Regions from separate parts of the Bradyrhizobium sp. USDA 376 genome, predicted to be linked through region 1. Evidence: predicted binding sites of a transcription regulator. Region 1 holds the regulator's gene; each other region holds the start of a gene.
What was found. The regulator PhoB, encoded in region 1, activates phosphate uptake and scavenging genes when phosphate is short. The targets are predictions, from matches to a motif close to TGTCATNNANCTGTCAT.
Positions count from the first base shown of each region.

Region 2: the regulator PhoB is predicted to act here: its motif matches at 1,775-1,791, upstream of ACVJ19_RS27160 (DUF47 domain-containing protein).
Region 3: the regulator PhoB is predicted to act here: its motif matches at 1,803-1,819, upstream of phnF (phosphonate metabolism transcriptional regulator PhnF).
Region 4: the regulator PhoB is predicted to act here: its motif matches at 1,202-1,218, upstream of ACVJ19_RS27550 (RNA degradosome polyphosphate kinase).

Region 1 is NZ_JBSSGN010000001.1:3,322,271-3,325,728, reverse strand. It holds gene ACVJ19_RS15530 (IS110 family RNA-guided transposase) at 102-1,142, opposite strand; gene phoB (phosphate regulon transcriptional regulator PhoB) at 1,372-2,079, opposite strand; gene phoU (phosphate signaling complex protein PhoU) at 2,102-2,818, opposite strand; gene pstB (phosphate ABC transporter ATP-binding protein PstB) at 2,830-3,458, opposite strand, start outside.
Region 2 is NZ_JBSSGN010000001.1:5,879,089-5,882,546, reverse strand. It holds gene sugE (quaternary ammonium compound efflux SMR transporter SugE) at 1-78, shown strand, start outside; gene ACVJ19_RS27165 (anion permease) at 71-1,078, opposite strand; gene ACVJ19_RS27160 (DUF47 domain-containing protein) at 1,088-1,732, opposite strand; gene ACVJ19_RS27155 (branched-chain amino acid ABC transporter permease) at 1,889-2,857, opposite strand; gene ACVJ19_RS27150 (branched-chain amino acid ABC transporter permease) at 2,859-3,458, opposite strand, start outside.
Region 3 is NZ_JBSSGN010000001.1:902,026-905,483, forward strand. It holds gene ACVJ19_RS04120 (carbon-phosphorus lyase complex subunit PhnI) at 1-652, opposite strand, end outside; gene phnH (phosphonate C-P lyase system protein PhnH) at 657-1,265, opposite strand; gene phnG (phosphonate C-P lyase system protein PhnG) at 1,270-1,683, opposite strand; gene phnF (phosphonate metabolism transcriptional regulator PhnF) at 1,854-2,585, shown strand; gene phnE (phosphonate ABC transporter, permease protein PhnE) at 2,749-3,458, opposite strand, start outside.
Region 4 is NZ_JBSSGN010000001.1:5,959,767-5,963,224, forward strand. It holds gene ACVJ19_RS27550 (RNA degradosome polyphosphate kinase) at 1-1,128, opposite strand, end outside; gene ACVJ19_RS27555 (chromosomal replication initiator DnaA) at 1,271-1,948, opposite strand; gene ACVJ19_RS27560 (CDP-alcohol phosphatidyltransferase family protein) at 2,042-2,584, opposite strand; gene purM (phosphoribosylformylglycinamidine cyclo-ligase) at 2,739-3,458, shown strand, end outside.

The DNA.
Region 1 (3,458 bases):
TCCCACGGGATGTCTCGCACCTCGGATCGATCGATCCTACCATCTACTCCTCTTGCAGCTCCGGCTCGGCCGGTCGGGCGAACCCGATCGGCTGATCTGTCTTAGGCGGCAGCCGCGGATGCAGCCCGCATCCGAGCGCCGTCGTATCTCTCCCCCGTCACCATCAGCTTCCAGGCGATGCGGGCATTCTTGTTGGCGAGCGCCACGGCTGCGAGCTTGGGCGGCTTGCGCTTGAGCAGGGCCAACAGCCAAGGTGACGGATGACCGCGGCCGCACATGGCCTGCTTGATCACGGCGGTCGCTCCCGCCACCAGGACGCTGCGCAGCCGCTCGTCTCCAGCACGGGTGATCTTGCCGAGACGGGTTTTGCCGGCAGTGGAATGGTCTTTCGGAGACAGCCCAATCCAGGCCGCATAATGCCTTGCGGAGCTGAACGCGTGCGGATCCGGCGTCTTCATGATCAGCTCAGGCGCACCGATCGGCCCGATCCCTTGAATCTCTGCAAGGCGCCGGCTGTCCGGGTTGGCACGGTGCCAGGCCTTCAGCCTGGCTTCGATTGTCTTCAGTTCCTCCTGTAACTGCGCGTACTGGCGGCCCTGCTGCGCCAACAGATCGCGCGCCAGTTCCGGCACGCTTTCGTCTTGCGCGATCTGCGCCAACAGCGGCTCGACCTGGCTGAGCCCCTTGGCCGCCGTGATCCCGAACTCAGCCGCATAGCCGCGGATCATGTTGCTAAGCTGGGTGCGCCGGGCGATCATCTGCTCGCGCAAGCCCGTCAGCATCAACGCGGCCTGCTGCTCGGCACTCTTCACCAGCACGAACCGCATCGTCGGCCGGCTCATCGCCTCGCACAGGGCCTCAGCGTCGCGCCCGTCGTTCTTGTTGCGCTTGACATAGGGCTTCACGTGCTGTGGCGCCATCAACTTCACTTCGTGGCCCAGCTTGCCCAGCTCCCGCGCCCAGTAATGCGCCGCCCCGCAGGCCTCCATCCCCACCTGCGTCGCCGGCAGCTTGGCAAAAAACTCCAGCATCTGCTTGCGCGTCAGCCGCTTGCGCAGCACTGGCCGCTCCGCCGCGTCCACCCCATGCAGTTGAAAAATATGCTTCGACGTATCGATCCCAATTCGGATAATCTCGCTCACGGACGGCTCCCTTGTCTGAGATTTGCAACAACCTCATTCTGGCACACTGATGCCGTAGGGGGCCGTCCACCCCATCAGCCACCGCAAGGTGTGTGGTTACGGGGACTCGGAGTTACCTTTTCGCAAAACAATCACGCCCTGTGGTTATGGGTCCCGGATCTGCGCTTACGCTTGTCCGGGACGACACTGAGCGTGTGGCGACAGCTCGCCAAACAAACGCCTGCAAGCCTTACGTCTGCTCGGCCTTCGCAAAGCGATCATCGAGCGCGTAGCCCGCGCCGCGGACGGTGCGGATCGGGTCCTGCTCGCGGCCGAGATTGAGCAGCTTGCGCAGGCGGCCGATATGGACGTCGACGGTGCGTTCGTCGATGTAGATGTCGCGGCCCCAGACGCTGTCGAGCAGCTGCTCGCGCGAGAACACGCGGCCGGGATGCTCCAGGAAGAACTCCAGCAGGCGATATTCGGTCGGGCCAAGATCGATCGGCCGGCCCGAGCGCGCCACGCGGCGCTTCTCGCGATCGAGCTCGATGTCGCCATAGGCGAGCACGGTGGCGAGCCGCTCGGGGCTGGCGCGCCGCAGGAGGCCCTTCACCCGCGCCAGCAGCTCCGGCACCGAGAACGGCTTGACGATGTAGTCGTCGGCGCCGGTCGCAAGCCCGCGCACCCGCTCGCTCTCCTCGCCGCGCGCGGTGAGCATGATGATCGGAAGCTGCTTGGTCTCGGGGCGGGTGCGCAGCCGCCGGCACAGCTCGATGCCGGAGAGGCCCGGCAGCATCCAGTCGAGCACGATCAGGTCCGGGATGTGCTCCTTGAGGCGGGTGTCGGCGTCGTCGCCGCGCATCACCGTCTCGACGTCATAGCCGTCGCCTTCGAGGTTGTAGCGGAGAAGCTCGGTGAGAGCTTCCTCGTCCTCAACCACCATAATGCGTGCGCCCATCGGCTCGTCGCTCCTTGAGTCTTCAGGTATTCGGGACCGTCGTGGCGAAGGTCGTCATGTCGCCCTTCGGCCGCTTGTCGGTGATGGCCTGGCCCTCGATCATGTAGAACACGGTCTCGGCGATGTTGGTGGCGTGGTCGCCGATCCGCTCGATGTTCTTGGCGCAGAACATCAGATGGATGCAGAACGAGATGTTGCGCGGATCCTCCATCATGTAGGTGAGGAGCTCGCGGAACAGCGAGGTGCAGATGGCGTCGACTTCCTCGTCGCCCTTCCACACCGCCATCGCCGCCGGCAGATCGTGCGCGGCATAGGCGTCCAGCACCGACTTGACCTGCTGCTGCACGAGATCGGTCATGTGTTCCAGGCCGCGGAACAGTTTCAGCGGATGGAAATCGGTCTCCAGCGCGGCAACGCGCTTGCCCATGTTCTTGGCGAGGTCGCCGATGCGCTCCAGATCGGTCGCAACGCGCATGGCGCCGACGATCTCGCGCAGATCCACCGCCATCGGCTGACGGCGCGCGATGGTGAGCACGGCGCGCTCCTCGATGCGCTTCTGCAGCGCGTCGAGATCTGCGTCGGTGGTGACCACGCGCTGGCCGAGCGCGACGTCGCGGCGGATCAGCGCGTCGACGGAATCGACGATCATGCGCTCGGCAATCCCGCCCATCTCGGCGACCAGGCGAGTGAGCTCCTGGAGGTCGGTGTCGAAGGCTTTTGCGGTATGTTCAGAACCCATGTCCTGTCTCCTCAGCCGAACCGGCCGGTGATGTAATCCTGCGTGCGCCGATCGCTCGGCGACGTGAAGATCTTGCTGGTGTCGTCGAACTCGATCAGCTCGCCGAGATACATGAAGGCGGTCTTGTCCGAGACACGCGCCGCCTGCTGCATGTTGTGGGTGACGATCGCGATCGTGTAGTTCTCGGACAGCTCCTGGATCAGCTCCTCGACCTTGGCGGTCGAGATCGGGTCGAGCGCCGAGCAGGGCTCGTCGAACAAGATCACCTCGGGGCGCACCGCGACGGTGCGGGCGATGCAGAGGCGCTGCTGCTGGCCGCCGGAGAGCGACAGGCCCGAGGCGTTGAGCTTGTCCTTGACCTCGTTCCACAGCGCGCCGCCGCGCAGCGCCTTCTCGACGCGGTCGTCCATCTCGGACTTCGAGATCTTCTCATAGAGACGGATGCCGAAGGCGATGTTCTCGTAGATCGTCATCGGGAACGGCGTCGGCTTCTGGAACACCATGCCGACGCGGGCGCGCAGCAGGTTGAGGTCCAGCTTGGGGTCGAGGATGTTGGTCTGGTCGAGCATCAGCTGACCGGTGACGCGCTGGCCCGGATAGAGGTCGTACATCCGGTTGAAGATGCGCAGCAGGGTCGACT
Region 2 (3,458 bases), 2.6 Mb from region 1:
GAGCCGGCCACGGCCTTCCGCCTCGCCAGCATCGGGCTGATCGTCGCCGGCATCGTCGGGCTGAAGCTCGTCACCTGACGAAGATCCTGACCACCCACCAGGTCAGCGCGGCCACGATCGCCGAGGCCGGGATCGTGATCACCCAGGCATAGACGATCGAGCTTGCGACGTTCCAGCGCACCGCCGAGACGCGGCGGGCCGCGCCGACGCCGACGATGGCGCCGGTGATGGTGTGGGTGGTCGAGACGGGAACCCCGAGGAAGGTCGCCATGAACAGGGTCACCGCGCCGCCCGTTTCGGCGCAGAAGCCCTGCATCGGCGTCAGCTTGGTGATGCGCAGGCCCATGGTGCGGACGATGCGCCAGCCGCCCATCAGCGTGCCCAGCGCCATCGCCGCCTGGCAGGACAGCACCACCCAGAACGGCACCGAGAAGTCGCTGCCGAGATGGCCCTGCGAATACAACAGCACGGCGATGATACCCATGGTCTTCTGCGCGTCGTTGCCGCCATGGCCGAGCGAGTAGAGCGAGGCCGAGGCGAATTGCAGGATACGGAAGGCGCGGTCGACCGCGAACGGCGTCGAGCGCACCGAGGCCCAGGACACGATCGCAACCAGCATCATCGCGAGCAGGAAGCCGACCAGCGGCGACAGCACGATCGCCAGCACCGTCTTGGACAGTCCGCTCCACACCGCCGCCGAAATCCCCGCCTTGGCCATGCCGCCGCCGACGAGGCCGCCGATCAGCGCATGCGACGACGAGGACGGGATGCCCAGCGCCCAGGTCACGAGGTTCCAGACGATCGCGCCGACGAGGGCTGCGAAGATCACCTGAGCGTCGACGACGGCTGGATCGATGATGCCGGTGCCGATGGTCTGGGCAACGTGCAGGCCGAACACCATGAAGGCGATGAAATTGAAGAATGCGGCCCAGAACACCGCGAATTGCGGCCGCAGCACGCGGGTCGAGACGATGGTCGCGATCGAATTGGCGGCGTCGTGCAGGCCGTTCAGGAAGTCGAACAGCAGCGCGACGGCGATCAGTCCGACCAGGACGGGAACACCCAACGCAGCATCCACGGGCCTGCCCTACACTTGCTCGATGACGATGCTGTTGATCTCGTTCGCGACGTCATCGAAGCGGTCGGCCACCTTCTCGAGGTGGTCGTAGATCTCGACGCCGACGATGAAATCCATCGCGTTGCCCTCGCGGTGCTTCAGGAACAGCTCCTTCAGCCCGATGTCGTGGAGATCGTCGACCCGGCCCTCGAGCTTGGTCAGCTCTTCCGTGATCGCGGTCAGCATGGCGACGTTCGGGCCGATCGACTGCATCAGCGGCAGCGCGCGACCGACCAGATTGGCGCATTCGATCAGAAGTGCGCCGATCTCCCGCATCGGCGGCTCGAAAGCGCGGACCTCGAACAGCATCACGGCCTTGGCCGTCTGCTGCATCTGGTCGATGGCATCGTCCATCGAGGTGATGAGGTTCTTGATGTCGCCGCGATCGAACGGGGTGATGAAGGTGCGGCGCACCGCCGTCAGCACCTCGCGGGTGATGTTGTCGGCATCGTTCTCGAACTGGTTGACGCGCTGGCAATAGACCGGCGTCTCCTCGCCCCCGTTGAGCATGCCCTGGAGCGCGATCGCGCCCTGGATCACGGTCTGGGCATGGCGGTCGAACAGGTCGAAGAACCGCTCTTCCTTGGGCAGGAACGCACGAAACCATCGCATCATGGGGAAGGCTACCGGTTGGAAAATGGCCCGGCCCGAGCGGGCCGTCACAAAACTGTCATAGACCATTTTCGATCCGCACGCGTGTCATCTCACGCCTGCGGAACCGGTTCATCCACCGCTTTCAGGCGGCGGACAACCCCAAGTTAAATCAATGACTTAGAGTGAACGCCGGAAGTAATGCGCGATTTCGCCGATGACGCCGCGGCGGAAGGTGAGCACGCAGATCACGAAGATCGCGCCCTGGATCACCGTCACCCACTGGCCGAAGCTCGCCAGATATTGCTGCATGGCGATGATCACGAAGGCGCCGACCACGGGGCCGAAGATGGTGCCGAGGCCGCCGACCAGCGTCATCAGCACGACCTCGCCCGACATCGACCAATGCACGTCGGTGAGCGAGGCATTCTGCGCCACGAACACTTTCAGCGCTCCGGCGAAGCCCGCCAGCGTGCCGGACAGGACGAAGGCCAGGAACTTGTACTGGTCGGTCCGATAGCCCAGCGAGATGGCGCGCGGCTCGTTCTCGCGGATCGACTTCAGGACCTCACCGAACGGCGAATTGATGATGCGGAAGATCAACAGGAAGCCGGCGAGGAAGCCGACCAGCACGACGTAGTACAGAACCGTCGGCTTGGAGAGATCGAGGACGCCGAACATGCGTCCCTGCGGGATGCCCTGGATGCCGTCCTCGCCATGGGTGAACGGCGCCTGGAGGTAGATGAAATACAGCAGCTGAGACAGCGCCAGCGTGATCATCGAGAAATAGATGCCCTGGCGGCGGATCGAGATGTAGCCGGTCACAATCGAGAGCGCGAAAGCCGCGGCGACGCCGACGAGGATGCCGAGCTCCGGCGGCAGCCCCCACACCTTCAGCGCATGCGCGCTGCAATAGCCGGCTGTCCCCAAGAACATCGCGTGGCCGAACGACAACAGGCCGCCATAGCCGATCAGAAGATTGAAGGCGCAGGCGAGCAGCGCAAAGCACAGCGCCTGCATCACGAAGAACGGATAGACCCCGGTGAATGGCACCGCCGCCAGCAGCAGCGCCATCACCACGAATACGATCATCTCGTCGCGCATCGCACGCGGGGTCGCAGGCAGCGTATCGTCCGTCAGGGTTGTCATATCAGGCCGCCCTTCCCGTCAATCCCGTTGGCTTCACCAGCAGCACCAGCACCATCAGCACGAACACGACGGTGTTGGAGGCCTCGGGGTAGAAATACTTGGTCAGGCCCTCGATCACACCGAGCGCGAAGCCAGTGATGATGGAGCCCATGATCGATCCCATGCCGCCGATCACCACCACGGCGAACACGACGATGATGAGGTCGGCGCCCATCAGCGGGCGCACCTGGTTGATCGGCGCCGAGAGCACGCCGGCGAGCGCCGCAAGGCCGACGCCGAGTCCGTAGGTCAGCGTGATCATGCGCGGCACGTTGATGCCGAAGGCGCGGACCAGCGTCGGGTTTTCGGTGGCAGCGCGCAGGTAAGCGCCGAGCTGCGTCTTCTCGATCAGGAACCAGGTGGCAAGACAGACCACCAGCGAGAACACGACGACCCAGCCGCGATAGATCGGCAGGAACATGAAGCCGAGATTCATGCCGCCCCTGAGCTGATCCGGAATGGCGTAAGGCAGGCCGGAGGAGCCGAAATAGTTCTGGAACAGGCCCTGCACGATCAGCGCGATGCCGAAGGTCAAGAGCAGGCCGTAGAGATGGTCGAGCCC
Region 3 (3,458 bases), 2.4 Mb from region 1:
CGTAGCCGCGTTGGGTGGAATAGCCCATCGCAAGAAGAAAACCTTCATCACCGCGCGCGAGGTTTTGCAGGCGCAGGTCACGGTCGGCCGGGAAATTCAGCGGCTCGCGGGTGAGATCGCCGACGCTGGCGCCGTCCTCGGCTTCCGGCGAGGATTCGATCAGCCCGTCACGGCCGAGGATGTCCGTCACGCGCGGCGTCGGCGCAGCGGAAGCTTCAGCCGTCGCCGGCGTCTCCGGCACAAAACCTTCGGCGAGCGAGGGATCGAGCAGGCGGTGCGTGTAGTCGAAGGTCGGCCCGAGGATCTGGCCGCCCGGAATGTCCTTGAAGGTCGAGGACACCCGCCGCTGCACGCGCATCGCGCCAGTGTCGACCGGCTCGCTCGCGCCGAAGCGCGGCAGGGTGGCGCGGAAGGCGCGGACCAGAAAGATCGCCTCGATCAGGTCGCCGCGCGCCTGCTTGATCGCAAGGGCCGCGAGTTCGCGATCATAGAGCGAGCCCTCGCTCATGACGCGGTCGACGGCAAGGCCAAGCTGCTCCGCGATCTGGTTGAGCGTGACTTCCGGAACGCTTTGGTCGCCGCGCCGCGCATTTGCGAGCAGGAGATGGGCGTTCTCGATGGCGCGTTCGCCGCCTTTGACTGCGACATACATGCGACTAGCTTCCCTTGTTCACGACGCGCGTGGTGCGCGGGATCGCAACCACGGCGTCATCTGCGACCAGCACCACGTCGATGCCGCGCGGAAACAGTGCTTCGTTCATACGCAGGCGCTCGAACAGGTCGAAAGGCTTGATCGACGCCTGCAGCGTCGCGACCCCATCGATGCCGGGGCCGCGCAGCTCGAAGCTGCGCCCGGAGCTGAGGCTGTCGACCTGAATGATCACCGTGGTCGAACGATCCGGATATTCGCTGGTACCGAGCGCGAAGCGCTCGAGCGAAGGCAGCGCACCACCGTCGCTGATAAGCGCGAACGAGGCGATCGAGGAGTCCTGCACGACCGGCGCACCGGTGTGGAACTTCAGCCACTTCGTCACGTCCGAGCTTTCCGACATCCGCGCATCGAGCCAGAGCGGCGTGTCATGGTCGAAGAGCGTCAGCGCGATCGCCGCCGTGCCGCGCATCATCATGCCGGGCGCTCCCGTCATCGGCACGATGCGCTGGACCGAGCCCGGCCGCGCCATCGCGTCCATGACCGAGCGAAAGGTCGATTGCGCCGACAAGACCTTGTCGGCGAAACCCGGCGGCAATTCCGCAATCGTGGTCATGATCTCACCCCTCACCGCGCACCATGGTGTAGAAATCAACCTTCGTCGCGGCGGCCTCTTCCGCCGCCCGCTTCCGCCTGACCATAAGCTGCTCGCGCAACGGCGCGATAACGCTGCGCTCGACCAGCCCGCCGAAATCGCGGGACTGCACCAGCGCATCGCACAGCGCGATCAGCCGCGCCTTCTCACTGTTGCGCCCGAGCGTGTAGCCGAAGCCGACCTCGCCGCTCGCGAGCCTCACCGCCGCACGCGACACCGTGGCTTCGCCGAGATTGAACGGCGCACCGTCGCCGCCGACCCGGCCGCGCAGCATCACGAGGCCGTTCTCCGGCGCACGCAGATCCTGATGAGCCGGCAGAACGAGATCGCGGAGGCGAGCGGCGATCTCGCCCGCCTCCGCGTGCGCCAGCACGGCCATCGCGGCCTTGCGCTGGGCTTGCTGGGTATTGTGCTGGGTCACCTGATCTACCGAGCTTTCGACAGAACTTGCCGAATCCAAGTTGTCTATGATAATAGACAACTTCATACGGACGCGCCATGACTGTTTCGTGACAAAGATGTGATTTTCGGGCTAGGCTGACCGACGACATGAGCATGCAGGACACAGCCTCTTCGGGCGTCGCTTTGTGGCGCCTCGTTGCCGACGGCATCGAGCGCGGCATTGCCGACGGCCGCTTTGCGGCCGGCGACAAGCTGCCGGGCGAGATGGAGATCGCCGAAACCTATCGGGTGAACCGCCACACCGTGCGCCGCGCGCTGGCCGCGCTTGCCGAGCGCGGCCTGGTGCGCGCCGAACGCGGCAGCGGAACCTATGTCGAGGCGCAGAAGCTCGCTTATCCCTTGCGCTCGCGCACGCGCTTCTCCGAAATCGTCGGCGCCGAGGGTCGTGAGCCGCATGGCCGGCTGATCGAGGCGACCGGTGACGTCGCGACGCGGGAGCTGGCCCGGGAGCTGGGACTGAAGACCGGCGCGCCCCTGGTGCGGATCGAAGCGATCCGCCTCGCCGATCGCACGCCGATCTGCGTCTCCACCACCTGGCTATCGGCGGAACTGTTTCCGGGCGCAGGCGAGGTATTCGCCGCAACGCGCTCGATGACGAAGTTGCTCGAGCATTTTGGCGTCCGCGACTATCGCCGCGGCGCAACCCGGATCACCGCCGGCATCGTCGATGCCACCGATGCCGCGCGGCTCGATCTGCCGCTGGGTCGGCCGATCCTGGTGGTCGACGCCACCGACCACGATCTCGCCGGCACGCCGCTGGTGACCAAGCATTCGCGGTTCGCCGCGGAGCGGGTGGAGTTTTTGGTGGAGAACGGGTGAGCTGCCTGTTCTCCCTCTCCCCGTTCTTACGGGGAGAGGGTTGGGGTGAGGGGCTGCCTCCGCAATCACGGTGAGAGGCGGACTCGCGGAGGGTCCCCCTCACCCGGATTGCATCTTTGATGCAATCCGGCCTCTCCCCGCAGGCGGGGAGAGGCGAAGAAAATTACGCGACAGCACGCCTCCCAATGATCGCAAACCGCAGCTTGCCCGAAATGAAATCGATCGCGGCGACGGCGACCAGGATCATCAGGATCAGGAACGACACTTTCTGCCATTCCAGCACGCGGATCTGCTCGGCGAGCTGGAGGCCGATGCCGCCGGCACCGACGATGCCGATGATGGTGGCCGAGCGCGTGTTCGATTCGATGAAGTAGAGCACCTGGCCGGCGATCACGGGCAGGACCTGCGGCAACAGGCCGAAGCGGATCTCGTGCAGCGCGCTGCCGCCGGAGGCGCGGATGCCCTCGACCTGTTTCTGGTCGGCGCCCTCGATCGCCTCCGAGAACAGTTTGCCGAACGCACCGAAATCCGACACGGCGATGGCGAGCACGCCGGCGAACGGGCCGAGGCCGACGACGTTGATCCACACCAGCGCCCAGATCAGCGTGTCGACGCCGCGGATCGAATCGAGAAAGCGGCGGATCGGGAAGCGCAGAATGTTGGACGGCACGATGTTGCGCGCCGCCAGCAGGCTGATTGGAAGCGCGAAGACAGCAGCCAGCGTGGTGCCGAGCAGCGCGATCGACAGCGTCTCGCCAAGCGCCTTCAGATAGACCGCCAGCGATGAGCCGGGATCCGGCGGGATCATCATCAGGCCGATCCAGCCGAGCTGGCTGAGGCCTGCGAAGAAGCGCGACGGCGAAAAATCGAGGT
Region 4 (3,458 bases), 2.6 Mb from region 1:
GGCCTGTTGCAGGAACTGCACCACCACGTCGAAGGATTCGTAGGGATGATGGACGATGAGGTCCTTCTGTCGGATCGCGGCGAAGATGTCGCCGCCATGCTCGCGCACGCGCTCGGGGTGGCGCGGCACGTAAGGGGTGAATTCGAGATCCGGCCGGTCGAGGCGGGTGAGCTGCGAGAGCTCGTTCATCGCCTGCACGCCGTCGACCAGGAACACTTCGTCGTCGGCCGCGGACAGCGCGTGCTGCACGAAGCTGCGCAATTCCTCGGGCATCTTGGAATCGATCTCGAGCCGGATCACCGAGCCGCGGCGGCGGCGCTTCAGCGCGGTCTCGAACAGGCGGACGAGGTCTTCGGCCTCTTCCTCGATTTCGAGCTCGGAGTCGCGGATGATGCGGAAGGCGCCCTGGCCCTGGAGGTTGTAGCCGGGGAAGAGGCGGTTGATGAACAGGCCGGTCGCCTGTTCCAGCGAGATCAGCCGGACGACCTTGCCCTCGGCGGGCAGGCGGATGAAGCGGTCGATCTTGCCGGGCATGCGGATCAGCGCGTTCATCTGCTTGCCGTCGGCCTCGCGCGTCAGCTGGAGCGCGATGGTGAAGCCGAGGCTCGGAATGAACGGGAAGGGGTGGGCCGGGTCGATCGCGAGCGGCGTCAGCAGCGGGAACACGTTGTTGAGGAAGTAGTCCTCGATCCAGGTCCGTTCCGCCTTGGTAACGTCCTTGCCGTCCACCAGAACAATGCCGACATCGGCGAGCGTGCCGCGCAGGTCGCGCCAGATCGCCTGCTGGTCGGAGGCGAGCCGCGAGACGGTGCGGTTGATCAGTGCCAGCTGCTCCGACGGCGTCAGGCCGTCGGGGCTGCGCTCGGCGATGCCCTCGCGCACCTGCGCCTTGATGCCGGCGACGCGGACCATAAAGAATTCGTCGAGGTTGTTTGCCGAAATCGACAGGAATCGCACCCGCTCCAGCACGGGATGGCTGGGATTGACCGATTCCTCCAGGACGCGGCGGTTGAAATGCAGCCAGGACAGCTCGCGGTTGATGAACCGTTCGGGGCTCGATGCGATCGCCGGAAGGGCCTCGGTCTCCGGGGCTTTATCTTTGATTTCAACGGCTTGCGCAGAGTCCATGAGAAGTCGATCCATCCAGTTCACCCCAATTTGCGACTTATGCGCAAAACCGGCGGGAGCATGTGTTAGAGCGATGACGTTTCGATGACATTGATGTTCCGCCGTTCTGCGCCGTCAAGCGGTGTTGCGGCCCGGGCCGGGGTCAGGCGTCCCGAAGCAGCTCGGCGGCCAGCGCCCGGGTGACAGGGCGGCCGAGGCGCAGGGCCTCGCTGTCGAGCAATTCCACGGCCTGCCGGGCCGCCGCCGAGGACCGCTCCAGCCGGGTGGCGAGGTAGCCGACCACGCTCTCGTCCACGCTGAGCTGGCGGTCGGCGCAGAATTTGACGATCAGGCCGCGGAACAGCTGGTCGTTGGGCGGCAGCAGCGTGACCACAGGGACGGCGCGCAGCCGCGAGCGCAGGTCGCGGAGCTCGATCTCGAGCGAGGCCGGTGCGTCGCGTCCAGTGAAGAGGACGTAGGCGCCGTCCTCGCGGGCGAGGTTCATCAGGTGGAAGAGGGCGCGCTCGTCAAAATTCTTCGCCTTGATATCCTCGACCACTAGGGCGCCGGTCGCGAGCGCGGCCGGAACACCCGCGGCGGTCAGTCCATTCGCCGTGGTCGAGCGGGCCCCGGCTTCCTCGGCCCAGATCGCGGCCAAATGGCTTTTGCCGCTGCCTTCGGGCCCGCCCAGCCACATGATGCGGTTCGGCCATTCCGGCCAGCCGTCGATCAAGGCGAGGCCAGCGGCGTTGGCGGGTCCTTCGAGAAAATTGTCCCGGCTGAGGCTCTCCGCATGCGGAAGCGAAAACGCCAATTGTCGGGGGTGAACGCCGCCTGCCACGCTAGCTTTGCTCCGTGCCGGCGCGCCGGCTTGGTTTGAAGAGATTCGACTTCATCGAGCGGGAGTTGGCCTTTTGCGGGGCCGCATCCCACCTCATTTGGCCTCGATCGTGCTCATGTGCCGCAGCCACTCGACGAGGTAGAGCGACACGGAGGAGAGCGTGAAGACCGTGACGAGGCCCATCATGATCATATCATAGGGCGCAGGCTTGAAGCCGAAGGCAAGAGACGCCAGCACCAGGGCGGCGTAGGCGACCTGGGCGGCTGTGTTTAGTTTGGATACTTTCGACGGCTTCATCTCGACCGGCTTGTCGAACAGCCAGGACACGATCACCGCAGTGACGATCATGATGTCGCGCGACACCACCAGGATCACGATCCAGCGCGGGATGTCGCCCCAGATGCCGAGCGCCAGGTAGATCGAGACCAGGAGCGCCTTGTCGGCGAGCGGATCCAGCAGGGCACCGAGCTCGCTGCGCATGTTGAAGCGCTTGGCCAGGAAGCCGTCCACGGCGTCGCTGATGCCAGCGATCAGGAAGACGGCAAACGCCACCTCCATTTGGCTCGACACGATGGCCCAGACAATGATCGGGACCAGCATGATGCGGCCCAGGGTAATGATATTCGGAATACTCACGCAGCGCTTCCCGGCACCGGTCTCACCTCAAATCCGGCCCGTTGGAGGCTGAACCGGTTGATATGTCTACATAGTATAGGGAGGAGCGCCATGCGAGCCATTGCGTGTCCCCGGAATTCGACGTAACCAGCCGCAAACCCACTGGAAATCGGGCATGACCGACCGCAAAAACGGCCTCACTTACGCCGATTCAGGCGTCGATATCGACGCGGGCAACCGCCTGGTCGATCTGATCAAGCCGATGGTGCGCGCCACTGCGCGGCCCGGCGCCGATGCCGAGATCGGCGGCTTCGGCGGCCTGTTCGACCTCAAGGCGGCCGGTTTCAGGGACCCCGTCCTGGTCGCCGCCACCGACGGCGTCGGAACCAAGGTGAAGATCGCGATCGAGACCGGCCTGCACGGCGGCATCGGCATCGACCTCGTCGCCATGAGCGTCAACGACCTCGTGGTGCAGGGCGCCGAGCCACTGTTCTTCCTGGACTATTTCGCCTGCGGCAAGCTCGATCCGGAGGCCACCGCCGCGATCGTCGCGGGTGTTGCCGAAGGCTGCCGCGAATCCGGCTGCGCCCTGATCGGCGGCGAGACCGCCGAGATGCCCGGCCTCTACAAGGACGGCGATTACGACCTCGGCGGCTTTGCCGTCGGCGCTGCCGAGCGCGGTACCTTGTTGCCGCGCAAGGATATCGCCGCGGGCGATGCCGTGATCGGCCTCGCCTCGTCGGGCGTGCATTCCAACGGCTTCTCGCTGGTGCGCAAGATCGTGGAACAATCCGGCCTCGGCTTCGGGGCCCCGGCGCCGTTCGCGCCCGTCATGACGCTCGGCGGCGCGCTGCTGACGCCGACGAAGCTCTACGTCAAATCCTGCCTCCGGGCG